Regions from separate parts of the Streptomyces sp. NPDC001315 genome, predicted to be linked through region 3. Evidence: riboswitches for the same ligand, from Rfam matches in the RefSeq annotation. Region 3 holds a riboswitch; each other region holds the start of a gene.
What was found. A riboswitch is a leader RNA that binds a small molecule or an ion and turns the genes downstream of it on or off. The one in region 3 is predicted to bind cyclic di-AMP.
Positions count from the first base shown of each region.

Region 1: it holds a riboswitch for cyclic di-AMP, as region 3 does, so the genes downstream of both, ACFY16_RS22685 (transglycosylase family protein) here and ACFY16_RS38985 (NlpC/P60 family protein) in region 3, are expected to answer to the same signal.
Region 2: it holds a riboswitch for cyclic di-AMP, as region 3 does, so the genes downstream of both, ACFY16_RS38535 (C40 family peptidase) here and ACFY16_RS38985 (NlpC/P60 family protein) in region 3, are expected to answer to the same signal.
Region 4: it holds a riboswitch for cyclic di-AMP, as region 3 does, so the genes downstream of both, ACFY16_RS15525 (M23 family metallopeptidase) here and ACFY16_RS38985 (NlpC/P60 family protein) in region 3, are expected to answer to the same signal.

Region 1 covers NZ_JBIAWZ010000008.1:5,958-10,351, reverse strand. The annotation lists gene ACFY16_RS22700 (cytochrome P450) at 1-340, opposite strand, end outside; gene ACFY16_RS22695 (transposase) at 242-796, shown strand; gene ACFY16_RS22690 (transglycosylase family protein) at 992-1,999, shown strand; cyclic di-AMP (ydaO/yuaA leader) riboswitch at 2,198-2,366, shown strand; gene ACFY16_RS22685 (transglycosylase family protein) at 2,371-3,033, shown strand; gene eno (phosphopyruvate hydratase) at 3,338-4,394, shown strand, end outside.
Region 2 covers NZ_JBIAWZ010000027.1:68,560-72,953, reverse strand. The annotation lists gene ACFY16_RS38555 (8-amino-7-oxononanoate synthase) at 1-912, shown strand, start outside; gene ACFY16_RS38550 (DUF397 domain-containing protein) at 1,010-1,234, opposite strand; gene ACFY16_RS38545 (helix-turn-helix domain-containing protein) at 1,244-2,101, opposite strand; gene ACFY16_RS38540 (ATP-binding protein) at 2,310-2,768, shown strand; gene ACFY16_RS38535 (C40 family peptidase) at 2,844-3,317, opposite strand; cyclic di-AMP (ydaO/yuaA leader) riboswitch at 3,321-3,493, opposite strand; gene ACFY16_RS38530 (hypothetical protein) at 3,874-4,182, opposite strand; gene ACFY16_RS38525 (ATP-dependent Clp protease proteolytic subunit) at 4,190-4,394, opposite strand, start outside.
Region 3 covers NZ_JBIAWZ010000028.1:74,670-79,063, forward strand. The annotation lists gene pcrA (DNA helicase PcrA) at 1-1,022, opposite strand, end outside; gene ACFY16_RS38980 (ScyD/ScyE family protein) at 1,131-2,237, opposite strand; cyclic di-AMP (ydaO/yuaA leader) riboswitch at 2,490-2,662, shown strand; gene ACFY16_RS38985 (NlpC/P60 family protein) at 2,670-3,812, shown strand; gene ACFY16_RS38990 (tellurite resistance/C4-dicarboxylate transporter family protein) at 3,962-4,394, shown strand, end outside.
Region 4 covers NZ_JBIAWZ010000004.1:461,292-465,685, reverse strand. The annotation lists gene ACFY16_RS15535 (M16 family metallopeptidase) at 1-795, shown strand, start outside; gene ACFY16_RS15530 (M16 family metallopeptidase) at 792-2,195, shown strand; cyclic di-AMP (ydaO/yuaA leader) riboswitch at 2,418-2,582, shown strand; gene ACFY16_RS15525 (M23 family metallopeptidase) at 2,595-3,347, shown strand; gene ACFY16_RS15520 (GntR family transcriptional regulator) at 3,559-4,254, shown strand.

The sequences.
Region 1 (4,394 bases), on a different contig from region 3:
GCGGGGTGAACGCTTTGGAGACGAGGCGGCGCAGCCGGGTGTGGTCCGGCGGATCGATATTGAGCAGGTGCGTCATGAGATTGGCGCTGCGCTCGCCCGGGATACCAGTCTTGCTCTTGCCGTGAGCGTCATCAGCATGGTGCTCGGGATTCTTCGACAACCTCCCGTCCGCGAGGGCCTGGCGCGCGTCGGCATAGCGGGTCACCAGCCATGCCTCGACTCCACTGGGAAGCCTTGTCCGATGGACGGGGGCGTGCTCCCGCAGCCAGGCATAGGCCGGGTACGGGTCGGTGGCGAACTCCCAGGTGAAGAGTTCGGGGGCAGTGTTCGGGATGTCCACGACACGACCGTAGCGGGAGCCGTTCTTCTGGACATCAAGGTGAAGCCACTCGGAGAGGTGCGGAAGCGATCGGGAGTCAAGTGCAAGGTGACGGAGTGGCACGAGCGGACAGGGACGCTGGTTCCTGCGGAGGTGCCCGAGTCGGCGTGGCCTGCTGTTGAGCAATTGATGACGGACTTCTTCCAGCGGCGCCAGTTCGCGCGCGGCGCTGTGGACGTCCGGACTCAGGTGAACGGCGTCCTGCATCTGCTGCGTACGGGATGCCTGTGGGATGAGCTCCCTGAACGGTACGGCCCGTGGGCACTTGCCAAGGACAGGCAGAACACCTGGTTCAAGAAGGGCTTCTGGCCGGTCCTGGTGAGCCATCTGAACGCCGCCGGCGGAGGCACGCCGGTTGAGCACGAGGCAAGGGCTCCGTTACTTCAGATCACGCGTGGATCCCGTCGGAGCCGATGAACCGGCTGGAGGCTGGTCGGTGTGGAGTCCCGGTCACCGTGCAAAACGTGACATGCGCTCAACTCTGTGATCTTCACGTGATCCGCGCGGCATTAACTTGTGACAAGTGATCGTCTGCCTATACGTTCACCCATCAGCACGGCGCCCAGCAACACCCGCCGTGCCGGTCACCGCTGTCGCGCGAAAGGTCTCCGTATGCTCTCCGGGAACGGTCGTCACCGTCGCCCCCGTCAGGCTCCGGCTCTCCTCGTCGCGGCCGGAGTGGCCGGCTCCGCCATCGCCATCCCGCTCCTCGGCGCCGGTGGCGCGAGCGCGGCCGAGGGCACCACGTGGGACCACGTGGCCGAGTGCGAGACCGGCGGCTCATGGAGCGCCAACACCGGTAACGGGTACTACGGCGGCCTCCACCTGAGCCAGGCGGACTGGGAGAAGTACGGCGGTCTCGACTACGCCTCCAGAGCCGACCTGGCCAGCCGCTCCCAGCAGATAGCCGTCGCCGAGAAGATCCTCGCCGACCAGGGGGTCGAAGTCTGGTCCACGTGCGGACTGCTCTCGGGGCTCTCCCAGGACTCCGCGTCGGCGAACGTCGACACGGGCGTGGCGGACGGCTCCTCGCACGGAAAGTCCAACTCCTCCAACTCCTCCGCATCATCCGACTCGCACGGCTTGTCCGACTCACCCGAAGAGTCCTCCGGTGAGGCTTCCGCCGACTCGTCCGCCCGGCCCTCCGATGAAGCGTCCTCTTCCCATACTTCTGCGGACACCACGGGCAACTCCGCCAAATCAGACACATCCTCCGGTTCCGGCTCGGACTCGGGTTCCGGTGCGAGCGATTCACGGGGTGGGGACAGCGCGTCCGCCGACGGGGCGAAGGGTGACGACTCGGACAACTCCGAGCAATACGTCGGCTCTTCGAGCCTCGTCGACACCGGCGCGCTCGGTACCGGCCGTCACCGCGGCGGCAGTGCCGACGAGGGAGTGGCCGACACCGGCGGCACCGCCTCCTCCGCAGGCCGGCACGCCTCGTCCGCCGACGCCGCCGACGGCTCGTACGTCGTCCGTGTCGGGGACAGTCTCGTGTCCATCGCCGACTCCCTTGGCCTCGACGGCGGATGGCGCGGGCTCTACGAGGAGAACAAAGAGACGATCGGTACCGATCCGAGCCGCATCGTCCCCGGTCAGACCCTGGAAGTCGGTGCCTAAACGGGCGAAAGGCGGCGGGAGTTGGCGTCCCGGTTCGCCGTTAAATGTCCGGTTTGGTGAAAGTGTGGGATGAGTCTCAGAAGCCCTGATCGTCTTTGAAAAACGGCGGATCGCCTGCCTACGGTCAGGACCGCTCGCCATTGCGAGCCCCGGCTGCCGCAACGCCGAATCCTGCCAGCGGCCGCACGGGAACAGTCGTCGCGTCAAGCGCCGTAGGCAGGAGCGGGGGACCCAAGGTAAGTGCCGGGCCCAGCAGTTGAGGCTGGTTCCGGCTTGGGGTGAAGCCGTGTCCCGTGAGGGACGCGGCCGGGCAACTCAACCGGCCCGAACCCGACAGCTCACCTCGCAGGCGTCGGTGAGGGGATCCAACCATGCTGTTTTCCAGCAAGGGCAAGCACCGTCGTCCGTTCAAGGCCACCCGCGTCGCCGCGCTCGCCGGTGTCACCGGCGTCGCCATCGCCGCCCCGCTGATGGCGGCCGGCAACGCCTCCGCCGCCACCGCCTCCGAGTGGGACACCGTCGCCCAGTGCGAGTCCGGCGGCAACTGGTCCATCAACACCGGCAACGGCTTCTACGGCGGCCTGCAGTTCTCCGCCTCCACCTGGGCCGCGTACGGTGGCACGCAGTACGCCGCCACCGCCGACAAGGCCTCCAAGGCCCAGCAGATCACGGTCGCCGAGAAGGTCCTCGCCGCGCAGGGCAAGGGCGCCTGGCCGACCTGCGGCACGGGCCTGTCCAACGCCGCCTACAACGGTGCCGCCGCCACGCCGAGCACCACCACCCGCTCGACCGACACGCAGGCCGCCTCCCGCTCCACCGAGCGCCCGGCCGCCACGAAGACCGTCACCACCCCGACCGGCGAGAAGGTCAAGAAGGGCGACGGCGAGTACAAGGTCGTCAAGGGCGACACCCTCAGCTCCATCGCCGAGAAGCACGACGTCAAGGGTGGCTGGCAGCAGCTGTTCAAGCTGAACAAGGACATCGTCGACGACGCCGACTTCATCTACCCGGGCCAGCAGCTGCACCTGAAGTGACACCCGGCTCGTAGCTGAACCACAGCGGCCTCACATCCGTGCCTTCCGCAGTGAAGGCCTCGTGCGGGCCACCCCCGTCCCCACGGGCTCCCCGCTCCGGTGCGTGTTCCCCCGTACGCGCCGGAGCGGGGCCTTTTTTGCGATCCGGCTCTTTTCGCGAACCGGCTTTGTTCCGTTCGGAAACAATTTACTCTCGGTTCCGTCCATGGGGCGGTCAACGGCTGGCTGATCGCCCGGAGCCGGTTAGGCTCAGTCTCGCGGGGCCACCACAGGCCCGCGTACCCGCGTCACATCCCAGAAGGAGATGCTCGTGCCGTCCATCGACGTCGTCGTAGCCCGGGAAATCCTGGACTCCCGAGGCAACCCCACGGTCGAGGTCGAGGTCGGCCTCGACGACGGCAGCACGGGTCGTGCCGCCGTCCCGTCCGGCGCCTCCACCGGTGCCTTCGAGGCCATCGAGCTCCGCGACGGTGACCCCAACCGCTACCAGGGCAAGGGTGTCGAGAAGGCCGTCCTCGCCGTCATCGAGCAGATCGGCCCGGAGCTGGTCGGCTACGACGCCACCGAGCAGCGCCTGATCGACCAGGCGATGTTCGACCTGGACGCCACCGACAACAAGGGCTCGCTCGGCGCCAACGCCATCCTCGGCGTCTCCCTCGCCGTCGCGCACGCCGCCTCCGAGGCCAGCGACCTGCCCCTGTTCCGTTACCTGGGCGGCCCGAACGCGCACCTGCTGCCGGTGCCGATGATGAACATCCTGAACGGCGGCTCGCACGCCGACTCCAACGTGGACATCCAGGAGTTCATGATCGCCCCGATCGGCGCGGAGTCCTTCTCCGAGGCCCTGCGCTGGGGCACCGAGGTCTACCACACCCTCAAGTCCGTCCTGAAGTCCAAGGGCCTGTCCACCGGCCTCGGCGACGAGGGCGGCTTCGCCCCGAACCTGGACTCCAACCGCGCCGCGCTCGACCTCATCCTCGAGGCCATCAAGCAGGCCGGCTACGTCCCCGGTGAGCAGATCGCGCTCGCGCTGGACGTCGCCGCGTCCGAGTTCTACAAGGACGGCAAGTACCAGTTCGAGGGCAAGGACCGCTCCGCCGCCGAGATGACGGAGTACTACGAGGAGCTCGTGGCGGCCTACCCGCTCGTCTCCATCGAGGACCCGCTGTTCGAGGACGACTGGGCCGGCTGGAAGGTCATCACCGACAAGCTCGGCGACAAGGTCCAGCTCGTCGGCGACGACCTGTTCGTCACCAACCCGGAGCGCCTGGCCCGCGGTATCGAGGAGGGCACCGCCAACGCCCTTCTGGTGAAGGTGAACCAGATCGGCTCGCTGACCGAGACCCTGGACGCCGTCGAGC
Region 2 (4,394 bases), on a different contig from region 3:
ACCGAGCTGCACACCGAGCTCGAACGGGAGCTGGCCGCCTTCTGCGGCTTCGAGGCGGCACTGGTCTTCTCCTCCGGCTACGCGGCCAACCTCGCGGCGGTCACCGCGCTGGCCCCGCACGGGTCGCTGATCGTCTCCGACGCGGGCAACCACGCCTCGCTGATCGACGGCTGCCGGCTGGCCCGCGGCACCACACAGGTCGTCGCGCACGCCGAACCGGACGCCGTGCGCAAGGCGCTCCAGACACACGCCGGGCCCGCCGTCGCCGTCTCCGACACGGTCTTCTCGGTCGACGGCGACGCCGCGCCGCTGGCCGGACTCGCGCAGGCATGCCGGGAGCACGGCGCCGGGGTGGTCGTCGACGACGCCCACGGCCTTGGCGTGCTGGGCGACGGCGGCCGTGGTGCTCCTTACGCGGCAGGGCTCGCGGGCGCCCCGGACGTCGTCGTGACGGTCACCCTGTCCAAGTCGCTGGGCAGCCAGGGCGGAGCAGTGCTCGGTCCCGTCGGGGTGATCGACCACCTGGTCAACGCGGCCCGCACGTTCATCTTCGACACGGGCCTCGCCCCCGCGGCGGCGGGCGCGGCCCTGTCGGCCCTGCGGCTGCTGCGCCGCGAGCCGGAGCGGGCGGCGCGGGCCCGCACGGTGGCGGGCGAGCTGCACGCACGTCTGACCGCCGCGGGTCTGGAGGCGGTACGGCCGGACGCCGCGGTCGTCTCCGTGCGGGCGCCGTCCCCGGAGGGGGCCGTGCGGTGGGCGGCCGACTGCCGTGCGGCGGGTGTCGCCGTGGGCTGCTTCCGTCCTCCTTCCGTGCCCGACGGCATCTCGCGGCTGCGACTGACCGCTCGCGCGGACCTCTCCGAGGCCCAGGTCGAACGCGCGGTACGGGTGATCGGCGAGACACGACCATGAGTCGGCGTGACACGGCCGTGTGTCGCACGATTCGTCATCGATCAGCGCTGATCGCTGCTGCTTTGAACTGATCAGAACGGTCCGGACATGACCGGAATCAGTGGAACGCGGCCGTGAATTCCGCCCAGCTCTCGGGGGAGAAGAGCAGCGCGGGGCCGGCCGGGTCCTTGGAGTCGCGTACGGCGAGCAGTCCGGCCCATGGCCCCGAGGCCGGCCGGGCCGTCTCCACGCAGTTGTTCGCTCCCGTGCTGTAGCTGCTGCGCAGCCATCGCGCATCGTGCAGATGAGTAGTGGAAGGTACGTTCCGAGGCAGTGCAGTCATGGTGCCTCCTTACGCGCCGTCACCTATCCCGGCGATGAAATCCAACGAGTCCTCGGGTGAAAGGGCGTGGATCTGAAGGGTGTTGAAGGCCTCCGAGTAGGCCTGGAGGTCTTCTTTCCGTTCGAGGTAGAGGCTACTCGTCATATGGTCGAGAACAACCACATCCAGATCAGAAGTGCTCGGAAATGACAAGATAACGAAAGGTCCGGTGATGCCGATGTGTGCTCCCGCGCTGAACGGCAGCACCTGGAGCCGCACTTGGGCCAGACGCCCCGCCTCCACCAGCCGCCGCAGCTGTCGCGCCATCACGTCGGGCCCGCCGACCTCCCGCCGCAGCACCGCCTCGTCCAGGACCGCGGTCAGTTCCAGCGGCGGCTGCGCGCGCAGCACGTCCTGCCTGGCCAGCCGCACCTCCACCAGCGCGTCAAGCCGCTCCTCCTCCAGCCCCTCCACGGCCGCCCGCGTCACCGCGCGGGCGTACTCGGGCGTCTGCAACAGCCCCGGGACCACCGACGTCTCCAGTGTGCGCATCGCGCTCGCCTGCGACTCCAGGCTGATGAAATCCCGGTAGGTGGGCGGCAGCACACCACGGTACGCGTGCCACCAGTGGTCCCGGCCGCCGTCGTGGGACCCCGCCAGCACCAGCAGCAACTCCCGCAGCTGGGCGTCGGCGACACCGTAGGCGTCCAGGAGTAACCGCACATCGGCCGGTTTCACCCCGCTGGCGCCGGTCTCGATCCGGCTCACCTTCGACTGGTGCCAGCCCACCAGCCGGGCCGCCTCACCACTGGTGAGCCCTGTGCGGGCGCGCAGAGCGCGCAGCTCGGCGCCCAGTTTCCGGCGGCGCACCGCGGGACCGTACTGCATGGGAAACTCCTTACTCCTTCCGAGCCGCCCAAATACGGTCTGCCGTCGCAGAGTTCACCGCTTCGAGCGACAGATATATGCACATCTTGGTGGATCGCCACCGTGGCCGGCCGGGTAATGGCAGTCTGGCGAAGAAGCACCAGTCCGGGACCGTACTCGAATCCGCTCCTTGTCGGACTGCGGTCCCGCGGGAAGGGACGACGTCGCCATGGCAGACCATCTGGAAGCATCCGTCACTCTGCCGAGCGATCCCGCCTCGGTCGCCGCTGCCCGCACCTTCGTGGCGAGCGCTCTCGCGGAGTGGGGCCTGCCGGCGGACACGGATGCGGCCGACACCATCCGGCTGATCGTCTCCGAACTCGCCACCAACGCCGTACAGCACACTCTGGGGCAGTCACCCACCTTCACGGTGGACCTCACCCTCGACCGTGACGAGCATCTGCGCATCGGCGTCACCGACAGCCACCCACGCTTCCCCAAACGACTGCCGGCCGCCGTCCAGCAGGACAACGGCCGGGGAATGGTGATCATCCGCTGGCTGATCGCGGAGTGCGGCGGCAGGCTGCGCGTCCGCCCCACCCACGAGGGGGGCAAGACGGTCTTCATCGAACTCCCGTGGACGATCCCGGCCGAGCCGGTGCCGGCCGCGGGGCAGCAGGAACCTTGAGGACCCAGTCCTTTTCACGGGAATGACCCCGGCGCGGCGGCGGCGCGTCAGGACGCCGCCACCGCACCGGGCGGGTCAACTGACCCTGCCGTACCAGACGCTCGTCGTCCAGAGCTTCTGCAGCCTCACCACATCCCCGGTCTTCGGGGCATGCCAGATCTTTCCCTTCCCGGCATAGATGCCGACGTGGTAGACGCTGGAGCCCGAGTGGAAGAACACGAGGTCGCCTGGCTTGCGGCTCCTGGCCGAGATGTGGTGGGTCTTGTTGTACTGCTGGGCCGCCGTGCGGGGCAGCTTCTTGCCCGCCTTCTTGAACGAGTACAGCGTGAGCCCGGAGCAGTCGAACCTGCGCGGCCCCGTGGCGCCGTACTGGTACGGGGAGCCCTTCTTGGAGGCCGCGATCTGGAGTGCCTTCGTCGCGGTTGTGGCGGCCGCCGCCTCGGAGGTGAAGCCCGGGGCCACGATCGAGCCGCCCACGGCGGCAATGGTGAGTGCCGAGGCCGTACCGGCCCGGGCCATCAGCGACGGGACACGATTGAGCGCAGTCATGCGCAACCCTTCGTCAGCCGCCTGTGAAGGATGACCTGTCGGATTCGGGCTGGCGAAGTTGCCCGGCCGCGTCGCGCGGCTTCACCCCAAGGGCTGCTCGGCCCGGCCATGGCTTGGCCGTTCCGGCGAACCCGTCGTGCTTGGGTCCTCCACTCCTGCCGATGCACTTCCGTCGACCGGTCGTCCGGGACAGCGGCAGGACTCGGCGTCCGCCCGGACCGCCCCGCCGCTGTGGCGGGGGCTTGTCGTCAGATTGGGATCTTCACTCACAGGTGTCCGAAAATCCCAACGGAACCGTGGGTTTGTGTTGTTGCTCACCACTCACCCGTTCGGGTGGACAGCCCCATGTTCGATCGACTGTCCAGGGGGCCGACGAGCCCCGGACCAGCACCGGAGCACCTCATCCCGCTCCGGAGCCACGCGCGTTGCGCAACCGCAACGGTCCGAGAAAAGGACGCACACCTACGCCAACAGGGGGTACACCATTTGGTCCGTTTCAACTCCGTCCCGGACACTCCGCACGCGGGACGGAACACCCGGACCGGCTGGGCGTGCGTCAACTGTCGGAGCGTGACGGCACGATGACGCGTGCCGTGCGCCGCTCCCCGTCCAGGACGCGCAGCGCCCGCGCGAGCGTGGGCGCGTGCAGTTCGGCCTCGCCCCGCTGGTGCATCAGGGCCAGCGCGTCGCGCAGCGCGGCCGCCTTCCCCACCAGCGCCTGGGCGGCGCGCAGTCCGCGGTACGTGTCCCCGTGATACGCCGGGTTGATGCGGCCGAGCAGGTCGACCACCTCCAGGTAACGGTCGATCAACTCGCCCTCGGCCCGTGTCAGGGCGGGCAGCGGCGGGAGTTCCGGTGGCAGCATCCCCGGCTCACCTCGCGCCGGGCGTGGTGCGCGAGGCCTTGCGGCCGTCGATGACGCGGTCCACCAGGCCGAACTCCAGCGCTCCCGGCGCGTCCAGGACCTTGTCCCGCTCGATGTCGGCACTCACCTGCTGCGGACTGCGTCCCGTATGCCGTACGAGCATCTCCTCCAGCAAGGCCCTGGTGCGCGCCAACTCCTCCGCCTGGATGGCG
Region 3 (4,394 bases):
CGGATGGTCGCGCCGCGGAACGCGTAGATCGACTGGTCGGCATCGCCCACGACGCACAGTTCGGCGGGCTGGAGGTCGTGTTCGGCGGGCGGCACGTCCACGGGGTGCTCGGACGTGCCGACGAGCTCACGCACCAGGGCGTACTGGGCGTGGTTGGTGTCCTGGTACTCGTCGACGAGTACATGACGGAAGCGGCGGCGGTAGTGCTCGGCGACGTCCGGGAACGCGCGCAGCAGGTTGACCGTCGTCATGATCAGGTCGTCGAAGTCGAGGGCGTTGGCCTCGCGCAGGCGCGACTGGTACATGGCGTAGGCCTGGGCGAGGGTCTTCTCGAAGCCGTCGGTGGCCTGGGCGGCGAAGTCCTCCTCGTCGATCAGCTCGTTCTTCAGATTGGAGATCTTGGCGCTGAAGGACTTCGGCGGAAAACGCTTGGGATCGAGGTCCAGGTCGCGGCAGACCAGGGCCATCAGCCGCTTGGAGTCGGCGGCGTCGTAGATCGAGAAGGCGGACGTGAAGCCCAGCTTCTTGCTCTCGCGGCGCAGGATGCGCACGCACGCGCTGTGGAAGGTCATCACCCACATCGCGTTCGCGCGCGGGCCGACGAGGTGCTCGACGCGCTCCTTCATCTCGCCCGCGGCCTTGTTGGTGAAGGTGATCGCGAGGATCTGGCCCGGATGCACGTTCCGCTCGCCGAGCAGGTGGGCGATGCGGTGGGTGAGGACGCGCGTCTTGCCGGACCCGGCGCCGGCCACGATGAGCAGCGGGGAGCCGGAGTGGACGACGGCGGCACGCTGGTTCTCGTTCAGCCCCTCCAGGAGGGCGGCCGGGTCGATCGCCGGGCGCGGGGCACCGTCGCGGTAGTACACGTCCCGGTCCGGCGGCACGTCGAACTTCCCGCCGAACAGGTCGTCCGGAATCGGCTCCGACACGTGCTCGTCCTCGGGCGGAGGCGGGGGTTCCTCCCCATGGGCCCGAGGGGCCTGGAGATCCGCCAGGAAGCTGTCGTCAAAGAGGCTGCTCATCGCTCTCCGAGTCTAGGCCGCCCCACCGACAACCCGCCGCCGCCCTGAGAACATCCCCGGAATCGAGTGACCGAGGACCGGGAATCGATCGACCGAGGACCGCGGGCCTCAGAAGCCGAGGATCTTCCAGACCTGCCCGCCCGGCGTCTTCCTGCCGTCCAGGACGGTCCCGTCACGGTCCGCGATCGACCAGGCGGAGACGTAGACCTTGCCGTCGTACGGATCGACCGCCACGCCCGCCGGGAAGGGCACCTGGACGTTCGTACGCTTGCTGCCCGAGACCTTCGTCACCCTGCTCGCGAAGAGCTGGCTGACGTACAGGTCGCCGTCGCCGTTGAAGGCGATCCCGGTGATCGAGCCGAAGCCCGACTTCCAGCCGAGGATCTTTCCGGTCCGCGGGTCGACCTTCCATACGCGCGCGGTGGGCTTCTCCGCCTCACCGTTCAGCTCGCCGACGTAGAGCTTGCCGTCGGGGCCGAGCGCGAGGGACGTAGGGACGGCCTGGTGCCTGTCGTGGTCGGGGAAGACCGTGAAGGGCCGGGCCTTGCCGGACGGGGACACCACGACCAGGTCGTTTCCGGCGGCGTCGGCGACGATCCTGCGGCCGTCGGGAAGGGCCAGGACGGCGTACGGGTTGGATTCGACCGTCGCCTTGTGCGGGTTGTACTTCTGTTCGACGGCGGTGATGTCCGCGGTGATCCGTGCCTTGCCGTGGTCGACGGAGAGCAGTTTGCCGAGCGTGTTCCAGGGCGGTCCGGTGGGGATGCCGGCCTCCGGCGGGGCGTAGGTCTCGACGGCCCAGACGCAGCCGTCGAGCGCGGAGACACCGTCCACGCCGGTCGCGAAACCGCCGTCCGGCGCGGCGCCTGACGGCAGCCTGTCCACCACCCGGTAGTGCTGCCAGGCGTTCCCGTCCCAGTAGATCTTGGTGACCGCCGACGAGAGGCCGACGCAGGTCCGGCCCTCTTCTCCCTCGCCGACGCACTTCTTGCCGCCCCGGCCGGCTTCGGCGACGTACACGTGCCCGTCGTCGTAGGAGAGCTGGCGCGGGTTGTCCAGGCCCTTCGCGATGACGCGGATCACGGGCTTGCCGCCGACGTGTCCGCCCGTGGTGCCGGCGGCACTCATGGCGCTCGTGGCGCTCGCGGGTGCGATGCCCGCGGTGACGGCGAGCACGACCGATGTGCCGACGACGAGTGCTGTGCGCTTCCTCATGGCCGTACCTCTCTCCCCCGCCACGGCACCCCACCGTGGCTCGCTGGAAGTTAGCGCGACGAAGTGGGCGGACGTCACCACTCCGGACAAGTCACCACAGATCACTCCAGATTGACCACGGCCAGCAACGCCCTGGCCTTAGGTCACGAAAATGTATCGGGCATATCACCCATCAACCTTCACAGGCGTCACACGAGTTGGCTACCGTGCCCAACAGGCCGCACGACCCCCACCGGCGAACGTCGCCGGGCCGCGCGGCCTCCGCCGAGTCCGGTACGCCCGCACGGCGACCGGAACCGGGGACCCAACCGAGACCCGGGGTGAATCGGCCCGACTCCCCATGGGGGACAGGCCGTAGGGCAACCCTTCCGATCCATCCGCCCGAACCCGACAGCTAACCCGGTAGGCGGAGCGTGGAAGGAGTCGCCTCTCTTGGCGTCGCACCGCAAGTCGCGTCCCGCAGGTACGCGCGTAGCCGGCATACGGACCCCCGCCCTCGCCACGGCGGCCCTCACCTCCGTCGCCCTGCTCTCCCAGACGGCCAACGCCAGTCCCTCGGCCGACGACGGCAGGCCGAGCCTCGAGGAGGTCGAGAAGAAGGTCGACGACCTGTACCGCCAGGCCGAGTCGGCGACCGAGAACTACAACGCGGCCAAGGAGAAGACCGCCAAGCAGCGCAAGCGGGTCGACACCCTCCTGGACAACGTCGCCCAGCGCACCCAGAAGCTCAACGAAGCGCGCGAGGAGCTCGGTTCCTTCGCCGCGGCGCAGTACCGGACCGGCGCCACCGCGCCCGACACCGCGACCTTCCTGCTCGCGGACTCGCCGCAGGACTACTTCGACCAGGCCCAGCTGATGAGCCGCCTGACCTCGCGCCAGAAGGACGCGGTCGACGAGTACGTCACCGAACAGTCCGCGACGATGAAGCAGCGCCGGGAGGCAGCCGAGAGCCTCGCGACGCTCACCGACTCGCAGGACGACCTGAAGACGGCCAAGGCGACCGTGCAGAAGAAGCTCACGGACGCGCGCGTACTGCTCTCGGAGCTGACCGCCCAGGAGAAGGCCCGGCTGGCGGAGATCGAGAAGCAGAAGCAGGAGGAGGCCGCGCGTAAGGCGGCGGAGCTCGCGAAGCAGCAGGCGGCAGCGGCGGCGGCTGCCGCTGCCGAGAGCACGCCGTCGAGCTCGGCCTCGGGCTCGTCCTCCTCGTCCTCCTCGTCGACCAAGGCCGAGAAGGCGCTCGCCTTCGCCCGCGCGCAGATCGGCAAGCCGTACGTCTGGGGCGCCACGGGCCCCGACTCCTACGACTGCTCCGGCCTCACCCAGGCCGCCTGGAAGGCCGCCGGCGTCACCCTCCCGCGCACCACCTACGACCAGGTGAACGCCGGCACCACCGTCTCCCTCGCCGACGCCCAGCCCGGCGACCTGGTCTTCTTCTACGACGACGTCAGCCATGTCGGCATCTACATCGGTAACGGCATGATGATCCACGCCCCCAAGCCCGGCGCGTACGTCCGCGAGGAGTCGATCTACTACGACGGCGAGTCGGGGATCCACAGCGTGGTGCGTCCGGCCTGACCGCCGGCTGCGGTGAGGCACGCGCGCGTGGGTGTGGGGGAGCACTACTCCTGAGGGAGCGCGGTGCTCTGCCTGCGCCCGCGCGTATTTTCGGGCGCCCGCGCGCGTGCCCCGCTCGCAACGCGCGCGGGGCTCCTTAGCATCGGCCCATGCCCCGCTCCTCCTCTCCCCGCGCCTGGTGGGCGCAGCGTCCGCCGGCGGCCGGGGCCGCCGTGCTCGCGACCGGCATCCTGTCCGTCGGTCTGCAGCTGTCGGGGTACGAGGCCCTGTCCTGGATCGCCCTGGTGCTCGCCTGCGCCGCCTGGCTGGCACTGGCGGCGGACTTCGTCCTGCAGCTGCTGTGGGAGCGGGAGGAATGGGTGCGCCGGGCGGGCACGCCCGCCGCGCTCACCTCGGTCGCGGCCACCACCGTGCTCGGCACCCGTTTCTCCGCACTGGGCCGGCACACCCTCGCCGAGGCGCTGCTGGCGCTGTCCGCGGTGCTGTGGCCGGTGCTGCTCGTCGACGTCGTACGGCACTGGCGGCGGCGTATGCCGGGGACGGTGTTCCTCGGGTGCGTCGCCACGCAGGGGCTCGCGGTGC
Region 4 (4,394 bases), on a different contig from region 3:
GCCGTCCTGTCCGTGGTCGGCGACATCGACCCGGAGCAGACGCTCGCCTGGATCGAGAAGTACTTCGGCTCCATCTCCTCCCACGACGGCAAGCCCGCCCCGCGTGACGGTTCGCTGCCCGAGGTCATCGGCGAGCAGCTGCGCGAGGTCGTCGAGGAGGAGGTCCCGGCGCGCGCCCTGATGGCCGCCTACCGGCTGCCGCACGACGGCACGCGCGCGTGCGACGCGGCCGACCTGGCGCTGACCGTCCTCGGCGGCGGCGAGTCCTCCCGCCTCTACAACCGGCTCGTACGGCGCGACCGTACGGCGGTGGCGGCCGGCTTCGGCCTGCTGCGGCTGTCCGGGGCGCCCTCCCTGGGCTGGCTGGACGTCAAGACGTCCGGTGACGTCGAGGTGCCGGTCATCGAGGCTGCCATCGACGAGGAGCTCTCCCGGTTCGCCGAGGAGGGCCCCACGGCCGAGGAAATGGAACGCGCCCAGGCCCAGTTGGAGCGCGAGTGGCTGGACCGGCTCGGCACGGTCGCGGGCCGCGCCGACGAACTGTGCCGCTACGCGGTCCTGTTCGGCGACCCGCAGCTCGCCCTCACCGCCGTCCAGCGTGTGCTGGACGTGACGGCGGAGGAGGTCCAGGAGGTCGCCAAGGCCCGCCTGCGTCCCGACAACCGTGCGGTGCTCGTCTACGAGCCGACCGTCCCCGAGGCCCTGGACGACGCCGAGGCCGCGGAACGCACCGAAGACCCGGAGTCCGCGGCGACCGTGGAAGCCACCGACGAGACCGAGGAGGCGGCCCAGTGACCGAGCTCGCCACGATGGAGTTCCACCCCCAGCCCCGGGCGGGCGAGGCCAGGCCCTGGGCCTTCCCGGCGCCCGAGCGCGGCACGCTGGACAACGGCCTGACCGTCCTGCGCTGCAACCGGCCCGGCCAGCAGGTCGTCGCCGTCGAGGTGCTCCTCGACGCGCCCCTGGAGGCCGAACCGGCCGGTCTCGACGGCGTGGCCACGATCATGGCGCGGGCCTTCTCGGAGGGCACCGACAAGCTCTCCGCGGAGGAATTCGCCGCCGAACTGGAGCGCTGCGGCGCCACCCTCGACGCGCACGCCGACCACCCCGGCGTACGCCTGAGCCTCGAAGTTCCGGCCTCGCGCCTGGCCAAGGCGCTCGGCCTGCTCGCCGACGCCCTCAGGGCGCCCGCGTTCGCGGACAGCGAGGTCGAGCGGCTGGTCCGCAACCGGCTCGACGAGATTCCGCACGAGCTGGCCAACCCCTCCCGCCGGGCCGCCAAGGAGCTCTCCAAGGAACTGTTCCCGGCCACGTCGCGCATGTCGCGCCCGCGCCAGGGCACCGAGGAGACGGTCGTGAAGATCGACTCCGCGGCCGTACGCGCCTTCTACGAGAGGCACGTCCGCCCCGCCACGGCCACCGCCGTGATCGTCGGCGACCTCGTCGGCATCGACCTGGACGCGCTGCTCGGCGACACCCTGGGCGCCTGGACGGGCTCCTCGGCCGAGCCGCGCCCCGTGCCGCCGGTGAGCGCCGACGACACCGGCCGCGTCGTCATCGTGGACCGCCCCGGCGCCGTCCAGACGCAGCTGCTGATCGGCCGGACCGGCGCCGACCGGCACGACCGCGTGTGGCCCGCCCAGGTGCTCGGCACGTACTGCCTCGGTGGCACCCTCACCTCCCGTCTGGACCGCGTCCTGCGCGAGGAGAAGGGCTACACCTACGGTGTGCGCGCGTTCGGGCAGGTCCTCAGGTCGGCGGCCCCCTCTTCCCCCGGAGGGGCTACGGGCGCCGCGATGCTCGCCATCAGCGGCTCCGTGGACACCCCGAACACCGGTCCCGCCCTGTCGGACCTGTGGACCGTGCTGCGCACGCTCGCCGCGGAGGGCCTGACCGACGCCGAGCGGGACGTCGCCGTGCAGAACCTCGTCGGTGTGGCGCCGCTGAAGTACGAGACGGCGGCGGCCGTGGCGAGCACGCTGGCCGACCAGGTCGAGCAGCACCTGCCCGACGACTACCAGGCGACGCTGTACCAGCAGCTCGCCGCGACCGGCACGGTGGAGGCCACCGCGGCGGCCGTGAGCGCCTTCCCGGTGGACTGTCTGGTGACGATCCTCGTCGGCGACGCGGCGCAGATCAAGGAGCCCGTCGAGGCCCTCGGCATCGGTGAAGTCACCGTAGTGTCCGCCGAGTAGAAGCCGAGTAGCGGCAGAGCACAGGCACGCGCGCGTAAGGGCCCTGGTGACGATGAGTCACCAGGGCCCTTCAATGTCCGGAGAATGTCCGAATTGAGGGAGAGTTGCCTGTCTGCCCTGTGGCATGCGCTACAAAAGCCCTGATCCGTTTGAGGATTGCAAGACGGCCCCCGTACGGTCGTCCGGGCTGTTCGTCAGGCAGTGCGCCGCACCCGCGGCAGCGGACAGTCATCGCCGAGTCCCCGTACGGCGCGAGCCAGGGGAGCCGGGGACCCATCGCAGTCCCTGGGGTGAATCGGACGCCCGCGCGTGCCGCGAGGGGGTCCGTAGGAGACCTTCCTGCTCCGAACCCGTCAGCTAACCCGGTAGGCGAGAGGGAAGGAAAGGATCAGCCACTACATGGCGTTCATGTGCGCCCCCGGGAAGCACCGCCGTCCCGGCCGGATGAAGCGCACCAGCGCTCAGGCAGCCGGCATCGCGGCCCTCGCCACCACCGGCGTCGTCGGCACCCTCGCTGCCCCCGCGCTCGCCGCCGAGAACTCCGTCGAGCAGACGGGCCTCACCCCGGTCATCACCATCGGCGACTCGGTCGCCGAGCAGATCGGCGCCCAGGCCGCAGCGCAGAAGCAGGCCGCGGAGCAGAGGGCGGCCGAGGAGGCCGCCCGCAAGAAGGCCGCGGAGAAGGCCAAGGAGGAGCGCGAGGCCAAGGCGCGCGCCGCCCGCGAGGCCGAGCGCAAGCGCCTCAACACGTTCGTGGCGCCGATCTCCCACTCCTACGTGTCCACGGGCTACCTCAGCGGCGGCTCGTTCTGGTCCTCCGGCAGCCACACCGGCATCGACTTCCACGCCGCCAGCGGCACCTCCGTCCACGCGGTCGGCTACGGCACCGTCGTCGAGGCCGGCTGGGGCGGGGCGTACGGCAACCAGGTCGTCATCAAGATGAACGACGGCACGTACACGCAGTACGGTCACCTGTCGTCCATAGGCGTCTCCGTGGGCCAGAAGGTCACCATGGGCGAGCGGATCGGCCTCTCCGGTGCGACCGGCAACGTCACCGGCCCGCACCTGCACTTCGAGGCCCGTACGACCGCCGAGTACGGCTCGGACATCGACCCTGTCGCCTACCTCCGCAAGCACGGTGTCAACGTCTGACGCTCGCCCGGCGTGACGTCTGACAACGGACGGCGAGACATACCGACGCCCCGGCTCCCCGAGCCGGGGCTTTCGGCGTTTCGCAGGCCCCGCTGTCCAAAAAATATCCCTGGATTCCGGCCTCCCGTCGGAAATTGCAGCTGATTGCAATAGAGTCACTGAACGCACGTCAATCGGCGACGTTTCACGGGGATTAAGGCGGAGGTCGGTCATGCGTATTCCGGCGCACTCGGTATGCACGGCGATCCGGGACGACATCGTCGCCGGTGTCTACGAGCGCGGCAGCCGGCTCACCGAGGAACTCCTCGCACGCCGCTACGGCGTCTCGCGCGTCCCCGTCAGGGAGGCCCTGCGCACCCTGGAGGCGGAGGGGTTCGTGGTGACCCGTCGGCACGCGGGCGCGTGCGTCGCGGAACCCACCGAGCTGGAGGCCTCCGACCTGCTGGAGATGCGCATGCTCCTGGAGCCCCTCGGCGCTTCCCGAGCCGCCCAGCGCCGCACCGAGGCCCATCTGAAGGTGCTGCGCGGCCTCGTCCGGCTGGGCCAGGAGCGGGCCAGACGGGGCAACAGCGAGGATCTGCGTTCCCTGGGCGGCTGGTTCCACGAGACGCTCGCGCAGGCTTCCGGCAGCCAAGCCCTGACCGCCACGCTCACCCAGCTGCGGCACAAGATCGCCTGGATGTACGCGGTCGAGGCACCGGCCAACCCCGTGGAGTCCTGGACCGAGCACGGCGCGATCGTGGACGCGGTGGCGCGCGGCGACGGTGAGCGCGCGCGGGCGATCACGGCACTGCACACGGAGCGTTCGAGCGCCGCACACCGGCTGCGTTTCTCCGGGGGAGGAGTGCGACCCGACCGCGTGAGGACTTCGCAACACCCCGTAAACATGACGGGTCTGCGGCATTAACACAGGGGCCGTATACAAAGAAGGGCAATTCCAGGGGGACTATTTATGCTGCCCATGAACAGGAAATGCGAAGGGCTCGCCCGGCAATTCGGGCGAGCCCTTCGGAGTTGCGGGAGGAAGTCTTTAAAGCGACAAGCACC